One region of the Micrococcus sp. IITD107 genome, then DNA from elsewhere that is predicted to be linked to it. Evidence: riboswitches for the same ligand, from Rfam matches in the RefSeq annotation. Region 1 holds a riboswitch; each other region holds the start of a gene.
What was found. Region 1 has a riboswitch for S-adenosylmethionine ahead of ACEXHE_RS08230 (ABC transporter substrate-binding protein). Riboswitches for the same ligand answer to the same signal wherever they lie in the genome.
Positions count from the first base shown of each region.

Region 1 (9,919 bases):
ACTTCCGGCCTTGTCCTGCAGCAGTGCCCCGTCGTCCCAGGATCCTTCCCAGAGCTTGTAGACCACGTCCATGTATTCATCAGCCCAGGCGTAGCGGTCATCGTGCTTCTCCAGACCAGCTGCACCGAAGTTCCGATGGGAGTTTTCCAGGGCCGACGTCACAATGTTCCATCCCACCCGGCCGCCGGAAAGATGGTCCAAGGTCGACATCTGACGGGCGAACTGGAAGGGGTGGGACTGGATGATCGAGCTGGTGGCGGCCAGGCCGATGTTCTCCGTCGTCGCCGCCAGCGCAGAGAGCAGCACGACCGGGTCGTTCGAGGGAATCTGCAGTCCATGGCGCAGGTGCTCAGCCCATCCGCCGTCGTGATTCCCATAGAGGCCGACGACGTCGGCGAAGAACATTGCGTCAAACTTGGCGTCTTCAAGTTCCCGCGCCAGCTCCTGCCACATGCTCAGCTCATTGAATCGGTGCTGTTGGGCTTCCGGGCGTCGCCACTGGCCGCCCTGGATGTGGCTGCCAGTATTCATGAGGAAAGCGTTGATGATCAGTCGCGGGCGAGTCCCCTGTGCACCGCCTGTGGCGGTAGTGGAGTGGTTCGTCATGAGCTGTGTCCTCCTAGTGGACCGGGGTGAGCTCGCGCAGCAGGTTCCCGGGGTTCGCTGCTAGCAGCGCCTGGGTGTAGTGCTCGCGAGGAGAGTCAAAGATCTCGCGCACGGTTCCGCTCTCCACAAGGCGGCCGGCCTGCATGACACCGACGCGGTCGGAGATCTGCTCCACGATGTGCAGGTCGTGGGAGATGAAGATGTACGTCAAGCCCAAATCACGCTGCAGCGCATCAAGTAGGTCCAGGACCTGCGCTTGGGTGAGTACGTCCAGAGCCGAGAGCGCTTCATCCAACACGATGGTGCGGGCACCCAGAACCAGGGCTCGAGCGATTGCGACGCGTTGACGCTGCCCTCCGGAGAGTTCAGCCGGCCGAGCGGCTGCCACCCGAGGAGGCAGGTTGACCTGCTCCAGGAGTTCGGCGACCTTCGCCTTGCGTTCCGCGCGGGTGCCGATCCGATGGTTGTCCAGGGGTTCGGAGACGATCTTCTCGATGCTCATCCGAGGGTCGAGCGCAGAATCGGGGTTCTGGTAGACCAACTGCAGGTCTTTCCAGAGGTCACGCCGCTGCCGACCTGTCAGGTCGCTGACGTCCTGACCGTGGACGTGCACGGTTCCCGCGTCCTGGTGCAGCAGTCGCAAGATCAGTCGTGCCGTGGTGGACTTGCCCGAGCCGGACTCTCCCACCAAAGAGAAAGTCGTTCCCGCGGGCACCGAGAAGGACACATCGTCGACGGCGCGCCGTGCCGCCTCGCCCGTGCCGAAGACCTTGGTCAGTCCGTGGACTTCCACAGCGGGCAACAGCTGAGCCTCCAGATCCGGCACCGGATCCTTGATCCCGGCGGCGGCCAGAGCGCGCTCCAGGAGATCATCGGCCGGTGTGCGCTGCCCTGCAGCATCAACGAGCAGCTTGGTGTACTCATGCTGCGGGTCGGTCGCGATGGCCCGGACATCACGGTCCTCCACAATGCGACCGTTTTGCAACACCACAATTCGGCTGGCATGGTCCGTGGCCAGCGCCAGATCATGAGTCACGAACAGCACCGCTGTACCGGTCTGTTTGGCCAACCGGTCAAAGACCTCCAGCACACGCTTCTGCACGGTGACGTCGAGGGCCGAGGTCGGCTCATCGGCAATCAGCAGATCGGGCTTGAGCGCGAAGGCCATGGCGATCAGCACACGCTGCTTCAGTCCGCCCGACAGCTCGTGGGGGAACTGACGCAGGCGCTGCTCAGGACGGTCGATGCCCACCAAGTCCAGCAGGCGTGCAGCTTCGGCAAGCTGGGATTCCTTGGATCGCAGCTCCTTCTGCGGGTGAATGCGAAACACCTCGGTGAGTTGATATCCGATGGTGCGGACCGGGTCGAGCGAGGCCCCAGGGTCCTGAGGCACCAACCCGATCCTGGTTCCCCGGACCCTGCGGAACTCCGCAGTGGAGGCGTTCACCAGGTCTTGACCGTCGAAGGTCAGAGTGCCGCCGGTGACACGACCGCTACCCGAGAGCAGCCCAATGATGGCCTTGGTCAGGGTGGACTTTCCGGACCCAGACTCGCCGACCAAGGCGACGACCTCGCCGGGGCGGATCGTTAGGTCGACTCCGTCCAGGGCGGGCGAGCTGTCCCCGTAGGTGACCTGAAGGTTTTGGATATCGACAAGAACTGGGGCGGAATCCGCCGTCGTGTGTGCGGGACTGTTTGTGTGGATGGTCATGAGAGTCTCCTAGAACCGCAGCAGCTTCTGTACGCGTCGTCCGAAGATGCCCAGCAGGACGACGGTGAGGACAATGACAAGACCGGGCAGTGTGGTCATCCACCAGGCGGCACCCAAGTATTGGCGCCCCTCGGCGATGATCAGTCCCCATTCCGGGGTGGGTGGCGGGGCGCCGAAGCCCAGGAATCCGAGGCTGGAGATCGCCAGGATGGCGACGCCGAAGTCGACGACCAGCAGGGACAGGATCTGCCCGGCCGCGTTCGGCACGACATGTCGACGCGCCACAGACCAGGCGTTGCCGCCGTTGAGGTGTGCCGCTTCGACGTAGTCCAAGGCACGGATGCGCATGACCTCGGTGCGGGTCAGCCGGGCAAAGGTCGCGATCGACCCGATACCGACGCCGATGCCCAAGGAGATCGGTCCAGGCTCGCTGGCGGTGACGATGATCAGCGCGATGAGGAAGGACGGGATGGCCAACAGCACGTCGATCAGGCGCATGATGACCGGGTCCACCCAGCGGCCCAGCGTTGCCGATGCCAATCCGAGCGCACTGCCGACCACGAGCCCGACCAAGACAGCCAACCCGGCGGTCAAGAAAGTCTGCGAGGTCCCGTAGACCACTCGAGCGAAGACATCTCGGCCCAGGTGGTCGGTGCCAAACCAATGCTCACCCGAGGGGCCCTGCATCACCTGCGTGGCGATGCCGTTCAACGGATCCTGCGAGGTGAAGACCCCCGGAAAGAACGCAAAGCCCAGAATCAGCAGCAGCGGCAGACCGGACAACAGCAGTGGCCAGTCCACGCGGCGCCGACGGCGAGCGCGGGCCGGTGCCAGATCGTTGGCATCATGGGGTCCAGCAGCGGGCCCAGCGGTTGGGCCGGGCTGGTGAGCGACCACATCTTCTACGATTGCCAGTGCCATTACCGTGTCCTTCCCGCAGCAGCCGGATGAGCCTTCAAGACCCGGGGGTCCAGTAGCGGGTGCAGCAGATCGACAATGAGGCTGAAGACCACGAACGCTGTGGCCGTGATCAGGACCAGCCCTTGGACCAGGGGGATGTCCTGGGCGGTGACGCCCTGGAGGACGATCTGGCCCAGCCCGGAGCGGGAGAACACCGTCTCGGTAATGACCGATCCGGCCAGCAGCGCACCGACGGCCATCGCCATGACGGTGAAGGCTGGCGCGACCGAGTTCTTGAGGATGTGCGCGAAGAAGATCCGCGTTTCTGAGGCACCCTTGGCTCGCAGCACGTCGACGAAGGGCTGGGCGTAGGTCTGCTCGATCGCCTTGAACAGCACCTGCGCGATCGGTGCGGAGACGTAAGCACCCAACAGCACCACCGGAACCGTCAGCGAGAGGAACGATCCATCAGGGAATATCGACATCACGCCCAGCTGGAACGAGAGGACCTGCAACGCGATCAGACCGACCCAGAACACCGGGACCGAGGAGAACAACGGCGGCAAAGCCTCCAGCACGGCACGCACCCAGCGCACCTTCACCAAGCTCGCCACACTCACCAAGACAAAGGAGAGGACGACGGCGAAGACGAACGCCCAGCCCGCCAATTCCAGGGTGGAACCGATGACGCCGCCAATGCGTTCGACCACCGTTTGCCCGGCGCTCAAGGCATAGCCGAAGTCACCGACGAACAGTCCGGCCAGCTGGCCAAGGTACTGCACGATCAGTGGCTGGTCGTAGCCGTACTGCGCTTGCATCGCGGCCACCACCGCCGGATCCGGGGCAGCGTCAGCTGAGAGGAAAATCGTCACCGGGTCGCTGGGCAGCAGCTGCACCGACAGGAACACGACGGTGTAGGCCAGCCAGATCACGATCAGCGCCTGGCCGACACGACCGAGGGCATACCGTGCCATCTGCTTACTCTCCTTCCTTCCAGGCACCCTGGAAGATCGGAGCCGCACCGGTGGTGAACTCCACATGCGTGCCCGAGTGAGCGCCATAGACCTGAACTTCGTCCCACAGCACGATGGCGTGGGCCTGCTCGTTGACGATGTAGTCCTGCTGCTCGGCAAGGATCTCGTTGCGGGCGTCCTCGTCGGCCTCGGCGTTAGCGCGGTCCACCAGCTCGTCGAACTCGGGATCGTCGGCCAAGGTCAGGGTTCCACCGGAGCCGTAGAGCGGACCGAGCCCGCCGTAGCTGAAGGCGCGGGTGCCATAGAGCGGCACCGTCTCGTCGGTCTGGGCCTGCAAGAAGAAGGTGTTGTCACCGGCGCGGCTGGTCAACTTCACACCGAGCTCCGCCCACTGCTGGACCATCAGGTCGAACACTGGCTTGATGACCACCGAGTTCGAGCTGGCGGAAACCGTCAGCTCCAGTCGCTGGCCGTCCTTCTCACGGATACCGTCCGAGCCGACAGTCCACCCGGCTTCATCAAGCAGTTCCTTGGCCCGCTCTGGGTCGTAGGCGAAGTCCTCCGAGAGGTCCACGAAGCCCGGGGCACCGTGGTTCAAGATCGATCCGGAGAGCTGGTAGCTGTCCGAGAGCACGGTCTGCTTGATGGCTTCGCGGTTGGTACCGATCTGCAGGGCCTGACGCACGCGTGCGTCGGAGACTTCCTCATTCTCGAAGCGGACGGCCATGTGGTTGGAGGACAGGTCCGTCCCGGGTGCTGCATAGACGCTGTGGCCAGCGGCTTCCAGGGTGGCTTCGTCCACCGGCTGGATGCCGCGCACCAGGTCCGCCTGACCCGTCGAGACGGAGCCGGCACGGTGGCCGACCTCGGGCAGGTAGCGCAGCGTGAAGCCGTCCAGATAGGGCGCACCCTGGTTCTCCGCGGTCTCGGGAGCCCAGGCGTAGTCCTCACGGGCGGTGAAGACGATCTCCTGATCGGGCACCTGCGATTCGAAGGTGAAAGGACCGGACCCGATGACCTGGGCAATGTCGTTCTGACCGGCATTGTCGAGTTCGAAGACCGAGGGTGCAACCAAGCCGCTGGTCACCGAGGAGGTGGCGCGGACGAAGTTCGCGTTGGGCTCGGAGAGGGTCACGGTGACCTGATCGTCGCCGGTAACCTCTGCCGAGACGAAGTTCTTGTAGTCCTGGTTGGGCTGGATCTGCGCGTCAGTGATGCCCTCGCCAAAGACCTGGAGATTCCGTGCCACGGCCTCTGCGTCCAGAGGAGTGCCGTCAGAGAAGGTCACGCCCTCGCGAATGGTGAAGGTCCACTCGGTCAGGTCGTCATTGGGCGACCAATCCGTGGCGATCCACGGCACCAGTGTCTCGGTCTCGGCGTCGTAGTAGGTCAGGCGGTCCAGCACCGAATTCAGCACGTTCGCCTGGCGGTAGTCGGTAGCCGACTGGGTCTGCCAGCGCGGTGCGGGCACGACGTCGGCAAATACCAGGTGGCCGCCTTCGACCGGCTCACCCGAGGCGGCAGCGGACTCAGGGCCAGTGGTGGGGTTCTGTGCTTGGGCACCGTTTCCGCAGGCGGAGAGGGTCAGGGCGATGGCGACCAGGCCGACGGTGAAGGCTCCGCGCTGGCGAGATCCCGGGCTGCGAGTGATGATCTTGCTCATGTGATGCTCCTCGGTTCATGACCTCGGAAGCCCACACAACGTCTTGGCGAAGAGCCCGCGAGCGCGTCCCGTCAGGGCTCTTCCGTGGGATCGTCGCGTGACTGCTCCATCGGTCCTGGCGGTAGCACCCTGGCCCCGTAATGGGCGGGTTGCTGCGGCGTCATCGAGCCAGATCTCTCGGCCGCTCTGGATGGGTGGTCACAACTTAGCACCCTGATGCCCGGGTCGCGCCAGCTCCGAAACGTCGCTCAAGTCACACATCGTCATGAATCCGCCCACCACCGCCCCCTCACCGCCTGCTCACATGGGCTGACGATTTCGTCCCCGTCTCGACCGACAATTCGTCCAGACTTTCCGCGACATCTCCCGTGACCGCGCATGACGCCAACAGGCCCGCAGAAATTGACAGTTCCGCGCAAAATCAGGCCTACTGGAAAGACGAACCATCCAGAGCGGCTGAGAGATCTGGCTCCGTGACGCCGCAGCAACCCCCCACTCACCCCGTGGGCGAGGGTGCTACCGCCAGGACCGATGGAGTGTGATTCACCATGACCGCAGTCACCACTGCCCCCTCCCTGTCCAGCCCGGCCTCCTCCGCCGCTCCCGGACAGTCCACCGCTCACGACGACGGCGCCCGCACCTCAGCGGGTGCGTCCAGCAGCCTTCCGGTCACCTTCCGTGGAGTGGGCCGGTCCTTCCCCGTGGACGGTGGGACGCGGACCGTCCTGCGTGACGTGGGCCTGACGGTCGCCCCCGGCGAGATCCTGGCGATCGTCGGCGCCTCCGGCTGCGGCAAGTCCACGCTGCTGCGTGCGGCGGCAGGACTGGACCAGGGGTTCTCCGGCAGCGTGCTGATCGGCGAGGAGCCGGTCCGTCCGCATGACCACCGCACGGCCATGGGCTTTCAGGAGCCGCGCCTGATGCCGTGGCGCACCATCCACCAGAACGTCGCCCTGGGGCTGCCCTCCCGGACCAGCCGCAGTGCCGGTGCAGAGCAGGTGGACCGTCTGCTGGAGCTGGTGGGACTCTCGGCCGCAGCCGGACGCCGTCCCCGAGAGGTCTCCGGCGGCATGGCCCAGCGCGCATCCCTGGCCCGAGCACTGGCCCGGCGTCCTGGGGTGCTGCTGCTGGACGAGCCGTTCGGTGCGCTGGATGCCCTGACGCGGCTGAAGATGCAGGACCTGCTGCTGGACATCCACGCCCAGACCGGAACCACGGTCCTGCTGGTCACCCACGACGTGGACGAGGCCCTGCAGCTGGCCGACCGCATCCTGCTGCTGGGCGCGGATCCGTCCGACCCTGACCGTCCAGGGGCCACCACGCGGCAGGTGCTCACCGTCCCGGGCAGCCGCCCGCGCGACCGGGGCTCGGCCGAACTGGCCGCCCTGCGCTCCTCCCTGCTCGAGGGGCTCGGCGTGGACTCCCACCGACACTGACCCACTGACCTCGGCCCGCCTGCGGGCCAGGAGCCGGTCCACCCCCGGTGGACCTGGTCCCGACTGCGGCCTCACCTCATCACCCTGTCATGCTCGTCAGTTCTGACAGCACTGACACGTGGCACCATCTCGCGGTCATCGACCGTCTGACTCGACTCACCTGAACGCTTCGTCTCGAAAGGCCACTCATGCGCATCGCCCCCTCTGTCCCCACCCGACGAGCCGGTCGGCCCCGCCGCGCCCGCGCCCTGACCGGGCTGGCCGTCGTCGCCGTGTCCGCCCTGGCCCTGACCGGCTGCGTGGCCGGTGAGAACTCCGCGTCCGGCGGCACCGGCGCCGGAGGGGACGCCGGGGGCGGCTCCTCCGCGGACACGCTGTCCATCGACTTCGCCACCTACAACCCGCTCTCCCTCGTCATCAAGGAGAAGGGGTGGCTGGAGGAGGAACTGACGGACGAGGGCGTCGAGGTGGAATGGGTCCAGTCAGCCGGTTCGAACAAGGCCAATGAGGCCCTGCGCGCGGAGGCGATCGACATCGGCTCCACCGCTGGTTCGGCCGCGCTGCTGGCCCGCGCCAACGGCTCGCCCATCAAGACGATCAGCCTGTACTCCCAGCCCGAGTGGTCCGCCCTGGTGGTGCCCGCCGACTCGGAGATCACCGAGGTGTCCCAGCTCGAGGGCAAGAACGTGGCGGCCACCAAAGGCACTGACCCCTACTTCTTCCTCATCCAGGCGCTGGAAGAGGCCGGTGTGGATCCCGCCGACGTGACGGTGCAGAACCTGCAGCATGCCGACGGCCGCTCCGCGCTGGAGAACGGCTCCGTGGACGCCTGGTCCGGTCTGGATCCGATCATGGCCGGCGCCGAGCAGGCCGGGGCCACGCTGTTCTACCGCAACGTGGACTTCAACACCTACGGGTTCCTCAACGCCACCGAGTCGTTCCTGGAGGAGTCCCCCGAGCTGGCTCAGACCGTGGTGGACGTGTACGAGCAGGCCCGCACCTGGGCCCTGGAGAACCCCGAGGAGACCGCCCAGATCCTTGCCGATGTGGCCGGACTGGACCTCGAGGTGGCCACCACCGTGATCGAGGAACGCTCGAACCTCGACGTGGACCCAGTGCCCGGCCAGGCGCAGCTGGACGTGCTGGAGAAGGTCGGCCCGATCTTCGTGGAGACCGGCGATGTCCGCGACCAGGCCGCCGTCGACCAAGCTCTGGCCGAACTGCTTGAGCCCACCTACGCACAGAAGGCCCTCCAGTGACCGCCTCCACCCCCACCTCCACCCCGACGTCGACCCGGGCGCCACGCAGGGCCTCCCCCGAGACGGTCACCGGTGCGGCCACCGCATCCTCCGGTTCCGCGTCCAGCACCTCTGTGCGCCTGGGGTCCGCGCGCCCGGTGGTCCGCGCGGCGATCGGGCTGATCGTCCCGGCGATCCTCGTGGTGGCGTGGTGGGCCGCGACCGCAGCGGGGCTCTTCTCCCCTGTCCAGTTGCCCTCGCCCGCCTCGGTCTTCGAAGCCGGGACGGATCTGGCCACCCGCGGTGAGCTGCTGCATCACATCGCGATCTCCACGCAGCGGGTGATCCTGGGCTTCCTGGCCGGCGGCCTGCTCGGCTTGGCGGTGGGCTCCCTGCTCGGCCTCTCCCGCTGGGCCGATGCCCTGTTCTCTCCGCTGGTGGGGGCAGTCAGAGCGGTGCCGTCGCTGGCCTGGGTCCCCCTGTTGATCCTGTGGATGAAGATCGGCGAGGAGTCCAAGATCACCCTGATCGCCATCGGCGCGTTCTTCCCGGTGTTCACCACGGTCTACTACGCCCTGAAGCATGTGGACCCCCATCTGGTGGAGGCGGGCCGAGCCTTCGGATACCACGGGCTGCATCTGCTCCGCACGGTCCAGCTCCCTGCGGTCATCCCGGCGGTGTTCTCCGGCCTGCGGCTGGCCCTGGCCCAGGCCTGGCTGTTCCTGGTGGCCGCTGAGCTGATCGCCTCCTCCATGGGACTGGGCTTCCTGCTCACGGACTCGCAGAACAACGGCCGCACCGACCGGCTCATCCTGGCGATCATCCTGCTCGCCGTGCTCGGCAAGCTCTCGGACGCCCTGCTGGGCGTGGTGGAGCGGTGGGCCGTGCGCCGCTGGGCCTGACCCACGACCCCCACCATCGATCCCCGTCACCCATCACCGGGAGGAACCACCCATGCTCTCCACTTCCCATGACCGCTTCCCCCAGGCCCCTCGGGAGGACGCGTCGAAGACGCTGCGGGCCGCCGGCACCTGGACCGGGCGCCAGCAGACCCGGGTGGCGGTCCGAGACTTCACCTTCACCGTGGACGAGCCGGAGCGGATCGGCGGCCGCGATGAGGGGCCCACGCCCATGGAGTACCTCGCCGGCTCGGTGGGGGCGTGCATTACCGTGGTGATCGACCAGCTCGCGCAGCGGCACGGCCTGGAGCTCACCGGGGTGCACACCTACGCCCTCGCCCGCCAGGACCAGCGCGGACTGGCCGGAACCGCCGACGTCCAGCCCTACTTCCACACCTTCCGGCTCCAGGTCTGCATCGGCACTCCGCAGACCGATCCGGCCGTCCTGCGGCAGTTCGCCGCGGACGTCGAGCACTCCTGTCCGGCCGTCAA
Region 1 covers NZ_JBHFFN010000003.1:265,948-275,866, forward strand. The annotation lists gene ACEXHE_RS08210 (LLM class flavin-dependent oxidoreductase) at 1-531, opposite strand, end outside; gene ACEXHE_RS08215 (dipeptide ABC transporter ATP-binding protein) at 620-2,317, opposite strand; gene ACEXHE_RS08220 (ABC transporter permease) at 2,327-3,118, opposite strand; gene ACEXHE_RS08225 (ABC transporter permease) at 3,238-4,191, opposite strand; gene ACEXHE_RS08230 (ABC transporter substrate-binding protein) at 4,196-5,854, opposite strand; SAM riboswitch class I at 5,959-6,051, opposite strand; SAM riboswitch class I at 6,295-6,392, shown strand; gene ACEXHE_RS08235 (ABC transporter ATP-binding protein) at 6,403-7,290, shown strand; gene ACEXHE_RS08240 (aliphatic sulfonate ABC transporter substrate-binding protein) at 7,479-8,549, shown strand; gene ACEXHE_RS08245 (ABC transporter permease) at 8,663-9,430, shown strand; gene ACEXHE_RS08250 (OsmC family protein) at 9,483-9,919, shown strand, end outside.

Region 2 (4,560 bases), 110 kb from region 1:
GCGCCCAGCGAGCCCTCGCGTTCCAGCACACCGCCGAGGGCGGCGACCACGGAGTCGAAGGCCGCCCTGGCGGCGAACGCGGCCGAAGACAGCTCGCCCACGACCTGCAGCACCTGGGCGTCGTCGCGGGGCAGCTCGGCGGCACCGTGGGAGAAGCTGCGACGGCGCCCGCGGACGTACTCGGCGGCGTCGCGCACGATGGCTTCCCCAATCCCGGTCAGGGCGGCCAGGTGCAGGAACTGCCAAGCCGCCTGACCGGTGGCCACGCGGGTTCCGTCGTCGAGCCCGCCGTCGAAGACCTCTTCCTCCGCGACGGGCGTGCTCTCGAAGACGGTGGTGCCGGAGGCGGTGAGCTGCTGGCCGAAGCCGTCCCAGTCGTCCAGCAGGGTCACGCCCGGCGCGTCAGCCGCCACGATCGCGGCGGTCTCCTCGCCCTCAGCGTCCACCGCCGCGACGATGATCCAGTCGGCGTACAGCGTGCCGGTCGAGTAGTACTTCGTGCCGTTCAGCCGCCAGGTGCCCTCCGCATCGCGGGTCAGCGTAGTGGTGCCCTCCCCCACCGCGTTGTTGATCTCGGTGATGGCATTCCCGACGACGGCGCCCTCCGCAATCCGGCGCAGCCAGCGCTCGCGGTAGGCCGGGTTCGGGTGGCCCAGCACGGACTCCTGGTTGATCAGGTGTGCACGCAGTGCCTGGACGATGCTGGAGTCGGCACGGGCCAGCTCCACGATCAGCTCGGCCTGTTCGGCGAAGGACAGTCCTGCCCCGCCGTACTCGGTCGGCACGCGCAGGGAGGTGAAGCCGGCCGCGGCCAGTCGGCGCACGACCTCCGGGTCGATCACGTGGTCGGCTTCGCGCTCCACCGCGGTGGCGGCGATGCCGGCGAACTCCGGGGCCAGGCGTTCGCGGAGTGCGGCCAGCTTCTCAGAGCCGGCGTTCGCGGTCTTGATGGTCTGGGTGGTCTCGGTCTGAGCGGTCATCATGCTCCCTGAGTGGTCTGAGCGGCGGCGGCTGCGGCGTTCGGGTCGGAGTTGCGGGCGGTGGAGTGGAACGGCGGGGTGATGCCGTTGATCCGGTAGTTTCCCACCGCCTGGACGCGGTAGATCAGCGGGGTGTGGCTGGCGATCGTGCGGGCGTTGAGCCAGTGGCGGTGCAGGTGCTTTCCGGTGTCGACTGTGGAGGCACCGCCGGACTCGAAAATCTGGTTGGTCGCCTGAAGGATCAGCTCGGAGACCACCGCGGTGGTCTCCGACAGGGCAATGTTCGCCTCGGTGTGGGCCTGGATGACCACCGGGTCCTCCAGGTCGGTGTGGCCGCCGACGGCGCGGAAGGACTTCTCCGCCACGGCGGCCGCCCCGGCCACGGCGAACCGGGCCACCGAGACCTTGGCCGATACCGCGCCGATGACCTCGTGCACCAGGGGGTCCTGAGCGGGGGTCTCGGCGGCGGCGTGGTTGTACGTCCGTCGGCGCTCGCGCACGAACTGGGTGATCTGGTGCAACGCGTTCTGACCGATCCCGGTCTGGGTGGCGGCCAGGACGATCCACAGCACGGTGTAGGCCAGCACTCCCGTAGGGGTGTCGAACTCCTGGAGCCGGTGGGGGTAGACCGGCACGTCGTCGAAGGTGGTGGTGCCTGAGGCGGTTAGGCGCTGACCAAATCCGGACCAGTCATCGATCCGGCGCACACCGGGGTCGGTGGCGTCGACGATGGTGAAGTAGACGGCGTCGTCGTCGCCGTTCTGGCCCGGCTGGGTGGCGGTCACCAGCAGGTAGTCGGCGAACAGTGCCCCAGTGGAGTAGAACTTGTCCCCGGTGATGTGGGCCAGCGGGGTCGGTCCCTCGGCGGCGGGAGCTGCCGCCGGGTCGACGGGGGTCCAGATGACCGGTCGCTTGCCAGCAGACGGGGGAAGCTCGACCAGGGCATTGCCGAAGATCTTGCCCTCGGCGACCTGGCCGATCCACCAGTCCGAGACCTCGCCCTGCGACTCGGCCTCGTGCTGCTCGGTGAACATGTAGTGCCCGTGCAGGGCCTGAGGCAGGTTGGAGTCGGCGGCAGCTAGATCCACCAACAGCAGGGCCAGCTGAGGCAGGCTCGCCCCGATGCCACCACGCTCGTGGGAGAGGCGGACCCGGGTGAAGCCGCTCTGGCGCAGCAGCTCGATGGCGTCGAACGCCAAGGTGTGGTCCTGTTCGCGCTGGTCGGAACCTGCAGCGATCGCGGCGAAGACCGGGGCGAAGTGGGCGGTGAGCTGCTCGTCGGTGGGAGCGTTCTCCCCCACGGCCTGGCGCAGCTGCTCGAAGGTGGCGGACGCCGCGCTGACGGTAGCGGCATCGGTGGACGCGTCGGGTTGATGCAGTAAAGTCACGGAGCTGACCTTCCGGTGGATCAGCGCACCGCAGGACCAGCGGGACAGTTCACGAGCAGGCCGGAAGACGAGTCAGTCGGGTGCCCACGGGAGCGCCGTACTTGCCGGTCACGTTCGTGCCGACCGAATCATCACCTGGAGCACCCCGCTACAGCGAGAGGGTTGCTGTCCGGCCAGCCAGGGCTTCGCACCGGAACTCGTGATTCTGTGCCTGACCCTAGGCGCGCCCGGCGAGGGGTGTCCAGTGGGCCCCGTCACGGGCCGTCATGTTCGCCGCGTCCTCCGCGGGGACGCGCTCAGCGCAGGTCGAACAGGTCCCGCAGCTCGTCCAGCGACCCCGGCACCACCGAGTAGTGCGCCCAGCGCCCGCGCTGCTCCCGGGTGAGCAGCCCAGCTTCCACGAGCTTCTTCAGGTGGTGAGAGACAGTGGGCTGGGAGAGCCCGACGTCGGCCCCCAGGTCACAGGAGCAGACCTCGCCACAGCCTCGGCTCGCCAGATGCGAGAGCAGCTGGAGCCGGGACGGATCCGCCAGCGCCTTGAGCTTGACGCTGAGCCGTTCGGCATCGGGCCGCCCCAGCGGCGTCCTGCCCAGGCAACAGCCGCCCTCCGAGGACCTCTCGTCAGCTGCTTCGTCACCTGCGCAGCACGGAGGCGGACCCTTCAGCGGAAGATGCGTGGCCGTCGTCGTGGTGGTCATCACCTCACCATACATTGACGACCATCAATATGTCAGGCATCCTGAACCTGCCCCGCTCCCGCCGACCGAAGGCCCACCAGATGACCACCGCACCACCGCAGCCTGCGCCCACGGACACCCCGGTGGCCGCACGGATGTCCTTCCTCGACCGTTACCTGGCGGTCTGGATCCTGCTCGCCATGGGCGCCGGACTGGCGCTGGGCGCCCTGATCCCCGGTCTGGACCAGGCGCTGGAGTCGGTCCAGGTGATGGGGATGTCCCTGCCGATCGCCGTCGGTCTGCTGGTGATGATGTACCCCGTGCTGGCCAAGGTGAGGTACGACCAGACCCACCGCGTGACCGGGGACAGGCGACTGCTGGCCCTGTCCCTGGTGCTGAACTGGATCATCGGCCCGGCACTGATGTTCGCCCTGGCCTGGGCGTTCCTGCCGGACCACCCGGAGTACCGGACCGGGCTGATCATCGTGGGGCTGGCCCGGTGCATCGCCATGGTGCTGATCTGGAACGACCTCGCCTGCGGGGACCGGGAGGCCGCGGCCGTGCTGGTGTTCATCAACTCGGTGTTCCAGGTGATCGCGTTCTCCGGGCTGGGCTGGTTCTACCTGCAGGTGCTGCCGGGCTGGCTGGGACTGCCCACCACCGGCGTGGACTTCAGCGTCTGGGCGATCTTCCTCTCGGTGCTGGTGTTCCTGGGCATCCCGCTGCTGGCCGGGTTCCTCACCCGCACGGTCGGTGAGCGCGCGAAGGGACGGACCTGGTACGAGGAGCGGTTCCTGCCGCGGATCGGCCCGTGGGCGCTGTACGGACTGCTGTTCACCATCGTCACCCTCTTCGCCCTGCAGGGGGACGCGATCCTCTCCCAGCCGCTGGACGTCGCCCGGATCGCCATCCCGCTGGTGGTCTACTTCGTGGTGATGTTCCTGGGTTCGCTGCTGCTCTCCCGCGCCGTCGGTCTGGACTACGCCCGCTCCACCACGGTGGCCTTCACCGCCTCGGGCAACAACTTCGAGCTGGCCATCGCGGTCTCCATCGCCACGTTCGGCGTGACCTCGGGCCAGGCGCTGGCCGGCGTGGTCGGTCCCCTGATCGAGGTGCCGATCTTGATTGGGCTGGTCTACGTGGCGATCTGGCTGGCACCGAAGCTGTTCCCCGGCGACCCGAGCATGCCGGACCGGGCGCCCGCAGTCTCCGCCTCCACCGCCACCACCGACTCCGGAAAGGACATCCGATGAACCCCTTAGTCCTGTTCATCTGCAATTCCAACGCCGGCAAGTCCCAGATGGCCGGCGCCCTGATGCGGCAGCAGGCCGCCGAGCGGGGGATGGACGTGGAGGTGCACACCGCCGGCGCCCGGATCTCTCCGGGCAATCCGGACGGCACCACTCTGAACACCGAGGCGGCGGCCTCCCTCAAGGCGGTCGGGGCCTCGTTGGACGGCGAGCACCCCAAGCACATCGACCCGGAGATCCTGCGCTGCGCAGACCGTGTGATCGT
Region 2 covers NZ_JBHFFN010000003.1:156,158-160,717, forward strand. The annotation lists gene ACEXHE_RS07700 (acyl-CoA dehydrogenase family protein) at 1-980, opposite strand, end outside; gene ACEXHE_RS07705 (acyl-CoA dehydrogenase) at 980-2,368, opposite strand; SAM riboswitch class IV at 2,461-2,573, opposite strand; gene ACEXHE_RS07710 (helix-turn-helix transcriptional regulator) at 2,665-3,066, opposite strand; gene arsB (ACR3 family arsenite efflux transporter) at 3,147-4,298, shown strand; partial or broken gene ACEXHE_RS07720 (low molecular weight phosphatase family protein) at 4,295-4,560, shown strand, end outside.
Region 2: it holds a riboswitch for S-adenosylmethionine, as region 1 does, so the genes downstream of both, ACEXHE_RS07705 (acyl-CoA dehydrogenase) here and ACEXHE_RS08230 (ABC transporter substrate-binding protein) in region 1, are expected to answer to the same signal.

Region 3 (4,560 bases), on a different contig from region 1:
GCTTGCGCCGGGCATCCTTGATCTCGGAGCGGCGCTGCTTGGCCGCCAGTCGGCGCCGCACCGATCCCCGGGTGGGACGGGTGGCCCGCCGCGCCGGGGGTGGTGGGGCCAGGGCCTCACGCAACAGCTCGGCCATCCGTTGGCGGGCGGCGGTCCGGTTCCGCACCTGGGCGCGCTGCTCGGAGGCCTCCACCATCAGGACCGTGCCGGCCAGCCGATGCTCCAGGTTCCGCAGCACCCGCTGGCGCTGGGCCTCGGTGAACGCCGTGGTGGTGGCCAGGTCCAGGAAGAGCTGGACCTTGCTGTCCGTGGTGTTCACGCCCTGCCCGCCGGGTCCGGACGAGCGCGCGAACTGCTCCGTGAGCTCGGCCGCGGGCACCACAGCTCCCCCGGGGATCCCGGGGCCGGGCTCGATGCTCAACGGGCGCATCCGTCCAGGGTAGGCGTGCACATCCCCCTGTGGGTGACGTCACGATGTCCGTCCCTGCCGGTAGCGTGGGCCAGGTGAGCTTCGAACAGCCTGCCGCCCCTGAGCCCGCCGCGCCCGCCACCGTTCCCCCTGGGCACGACGACGGCCCCTGGCATGAGCGATTGCGTGCCGGTTTCGATCTGGAGACCACGGGGCGTGACCCGCACACCGCGCGGATCGTGACCGCCTCCCTGGTGCTCGTGGACCCCACGGGTCAGCCGGCCGCCTCCTATGAGTGGCTGGTGGACCCGGGAGTGCCGATCCCCGCCGAGGCCGCTGCCGTGCACGGGGTCACCACGGAGAAGGCCCAGGCCGAGGGCATGCCCGCCCCGGTGGCGGTAGCCGAGATCGGTGAGACCCTGCGGGACATGTTCACCACCGGCATCCCGGTGATTGCGTTCAACGCCGTCTACGACTTCACGGTGATGGACCGGGAGCTGGTCCGTCATGGCTTGCCCCCGCTCTCCCCTGTCCCGGTGGTGGATCCGTATGTGATCGACAAGCAGGTGGACCGTTTCCGCAAGGGCAAGCGGACCCTGACGGACGTCAGCGCCCATTACGGGGTGCCCCTGCTGGATGCCCATACCTCCGCGGCTGACTCGCTGGCCGCCGTCGGGGTGGCTGATGCCCTGGCCCGGCGCTACCCGCAGGTCCGGGTGGCCCTCGAGCAGCTGCATGAAGAGCAGATCCGGTGGAAGGCCGAGCAGTCGGCCAGCTTCCAGGAGTACCTGCGCCGCAAGGACCCCGCCGCCGTGGTCAAAGGTGAGTGGCCCGTCCAGCGTGCGTTGTGACGTAGAGGACACAGTGCGCATGAGCGGGCCCCTCGGCCGCTAGACTGACTCGACGCGGCACGTTGCCGGCGTGAGACCCACCGGTCCACGCCCAGCGGACCGCATCCCATCAAGAGCGGCTGAGAGACCTGGATCGAGGACGCCGCAGCAACCACGCACCCCCACAGGGGCCGGCGCAGGTGCTACCGCCAGGAACGATGGAAGGAGTTTCCACTGTGTCTGACGTTGCCCGAAACACCCCGCCCGGCTCTGCCGCGACTGCGGCGCCGATGATCTCCATCCGGGGACTGCGCAAGCTCTACCCCCAGGGCTCGCGCACCATCACCGCCTTGGACGGCGTGGACCTGGAGGTCCCCGCCGGTGACGTGCACGGGATCATCGGGCACTCCGGCGCCGGCAAGTCCACCCTGGTGCGCTGCCTGACCCTGCTGGACCGGCCCACCGAGGGCAGCGTGTCCATCAACGGTGCTGACCTCGCTTCCGTCAGCGACCGGGACCTGCTGAAGGCCCGCCGGCGGATCGGCATGGTCTTCCAGCACGCCAATCTGCTCTCCTCCCGCACCGCCCTGGACAACGTGGCCTACCCGCTGGAGGTCACCGGCAAGGACAAGACCGCACGCCGGGCCCGCGCCCAGGAGCTGCTGAGCCTGGTGGGCCTGGAGGGCTTCGAGAACTCCTACCCCGCCCAGCTCTCCGGCGGCCAGCGTCAGCGCGTGGGCATCGCCCGGGCCCTGGCCACCGAGCCGGACATCCTGCTGTGCGATGAGCCCACCTCTGCCCTGGACCCGGCCACCACGGACGGGATCCTGGAGCTGATCCGGGGCCTCTCCTCCCGCCTGGGGCTGACCGTGCTGGTCATCACCCATGAGATGCACGTGGTCAAGCGCCTCTGCGACTCCGTCTCCCTGCTGGAGGCTGGACGGATCGTGGAGGGCGGTCCCCTGGCCGATGTGGCCTCCCGCTTGGACCACCGGCTCTCCGCGGCGCTGCTGCCCCTGCCCGAGTCCGCCCTGGACACCGAGGGCACCCTCGTGGAGGTGCTCGGCCGCGGTGAGAGCGCCGGCATCCCGGTGGCCAGCCTGATCGAGAACCGCTTCGACCAGCCCGTCCGGGTGGTCGCCGGGTCCATCGAGGACCTGGCCGGGGAGCGCTTCTCCCACTATCTGCTCTCCCTGCCGGATCCCGGCCCCAGACCTGCCGGTGCCGAAGCACCCGCTGATGCGGCCGTCGTCGTGGACTTCCTGAAGGAGTGGGACTTCCGGGCCCAGGTGCGCACACGCACCCAGCTGGAGGCCGCCCAGGACACCGCCCAGACCCTCGGAGGTGCCCAGTGAACTGGTTGACCGAACTGATCGAGAACCCCGTCACCACCAACGCGCTGCCCGAGGCACTGGTGGAGACCCTGCAGATGGTGGCGATCTCCGGAGTGCTGACCGTGCTGATCGGCGGCGCCCTGGGCGTGGTCCTGCACGTCACCTCCCCCGCGGGACTGCGCCCCGTGCGCTGGCTGAACGCGCTGCTCTCCGCGGTGGTCGTGAACATTACCCGCTCCATCCCGTACGCCATCCTGATGCTCGCGCTGATCCCGTTCACGCAGTGGCTGGTGGGCACGGCCATCGGGCCGATCGCCGCCTGCGTGTCTCTGACGATCGCCACCGTGCCGTTCTTCGCGCGTCTGGTGGAGACCTCGCTGCGGGAGGTGCCCTCAGGGACGGTGGACGCCGCCCGGGTGATGGGTTCCACGCGCGGTCAGATCATCCGCAAGGTCATGCTCCCGGAGGCCATGCCGGGCCTGGTCGCCTCGGTGACCACCACGCTGGTCACCCTGGTGGGCTACTCGGCCATGGCCGGTCTGATCGGCGGCGGCGGCCTGGGCCGACTGGCCTACAACTACGGCTACCAGCGCTGGGACCCCGGCGTGATGCTGGTGATCATCGTGATCATCGTCCTGCTGGTCCAGCTGATCCAGTGGATCGGCGACCTGATCATCCGCCGCGTGGACCACCGCTGACGGGCACGGCCCCGGCCGCACGTCCTGACCTCCTGCACACCCTGAACGTCCTATACCTCTGACCTTCCTGTACCCCTCCGCACCCTCGGCACGAAAGGCCAAGACCATGTCGAACCAGTCGAATCTGAACACCCCCCGCACTCCCCTGAACCGCCGCCTGCTGCTGGGCCTGGGCGGACTGACCCTGGCCGGCGCACTGGCCGCCTGCGGCGCCGGTGGCGGGGACACCGCCCCGTCCGCTGACGCCACCCTGGACCCGGCCAACCGCACCGTGGTCAAGGTCGGCGCCAACCCGGTCCCGCACGCCCGCGTGCTGGAGTTCGTGGACGAGAACCTGGCCGAGGACGCCGGGATCGACCTGGAGATCGAGGAGTTCGACGACTACCAGCTGCCCAACATCTCCCTGGATGAGGGCTCCACGGACGCGAACTACTACATGCACGAGCCGTTCTTCAACGCCCAGGTCAAGGAGAAGGGCTACGAGTTCGAGCACGGCGCCGGGGTGCACATCGAGCCCTACGCCGGGTTCTCGGAGAAGCACGACTCCCCCGAGTCCATCCCGGACGGCGCCACCATCGCCATCACCAATGACCCGGGCAACCAGCCCCGCGCCCTGAAGATGCTCGAGACCGCCGGGCTGCTCTCCGGGATCGAAGAGGACTCCGCCGCCCTGTCCCTGACCGACGAGCAGAACCCCAAGGGCCTGAAGTTCGAGGAGAACCAGCCCGAGATCCTGGTCCAGATCGTCCAGGACCCGCAGATCGACCTGGCCATCATCAACGGCAACTTCATCCTGCAGGCCGGGATGAGCACGGATGACGCCGTGATCGTGGAGTCGGTGGAGAACAACCCCTACGCCAACTTCCTGGCCTGGCGCGCGGGCGAGAAGACCCCGGCCATCGAGAAGCTCGACGAGCTGCTCCACTCCCCGGAGGTCAAGGACTACATCGAGGAGACCTGGCCCAACGGTGACGTGACCCCGGCCTTCTGATCCGGCAGGCACGCCCGCAGCTCCGGACCCGGCTCCGCCGGCTTCCCGACGACGGCCCAGCACCTCCCAGCACCACGCTGGGCAGGTGCTGGGCCGGCCTCGTTGTGGGGGTGCCGTGGCCGTCTGGACGCTGCCCCGGCGTTCTGCGTCACCTCTGCGACTTGTCGTACCGGCAGTCGGTACGCAAAGTCGCAGGCGTGACGCATTCCGGCAGGAGCAGGGCGAGTTCACGCCCGTTGCTGTGCCGTGCGCATCCGCGCAGTGAGGCCCAGACCTTGAGCGCCCCTCGCTCGAACGG
Region 3 covers NZ_JBHFFN010000002.1:501,631-506,190, reverse strand. The annotation lists gene arfB (alternative ribosome rescue aminoacyl-tRNA hydrolase ArfB) at 1-430, opposite strand, end outside; gene ACEXHE_RS06710 (3'-5' exonuclease) at 505-1,260, shown strand; SAM riboswitch class I at 1,364-1,464, shown strand; gene ACEXHE_RS06705 (methionine ABC transporter ATP-binding protein) at 1,530-2,594, shown strand; gene ACEXHE_RS06700 (methionine ABC transporter permease) at 2,591-3,271, shown strand; gene ACEXHE_RS06695 (MetQ/NlpA family ABC transporter substrate-binding protein) at 3,378-4,262, shown strand.
Region 3: it holds a riboswitch for S-adenosylmethionine, as region 1 does, so the genes downstream of both, ACEXHE_RS06705 (methionine ABC transporter ATP-binding protein) here and ACEXHE_RS08230 (ABC transporter substrate-binding protein) in region 1, are expected to answer to the same signal.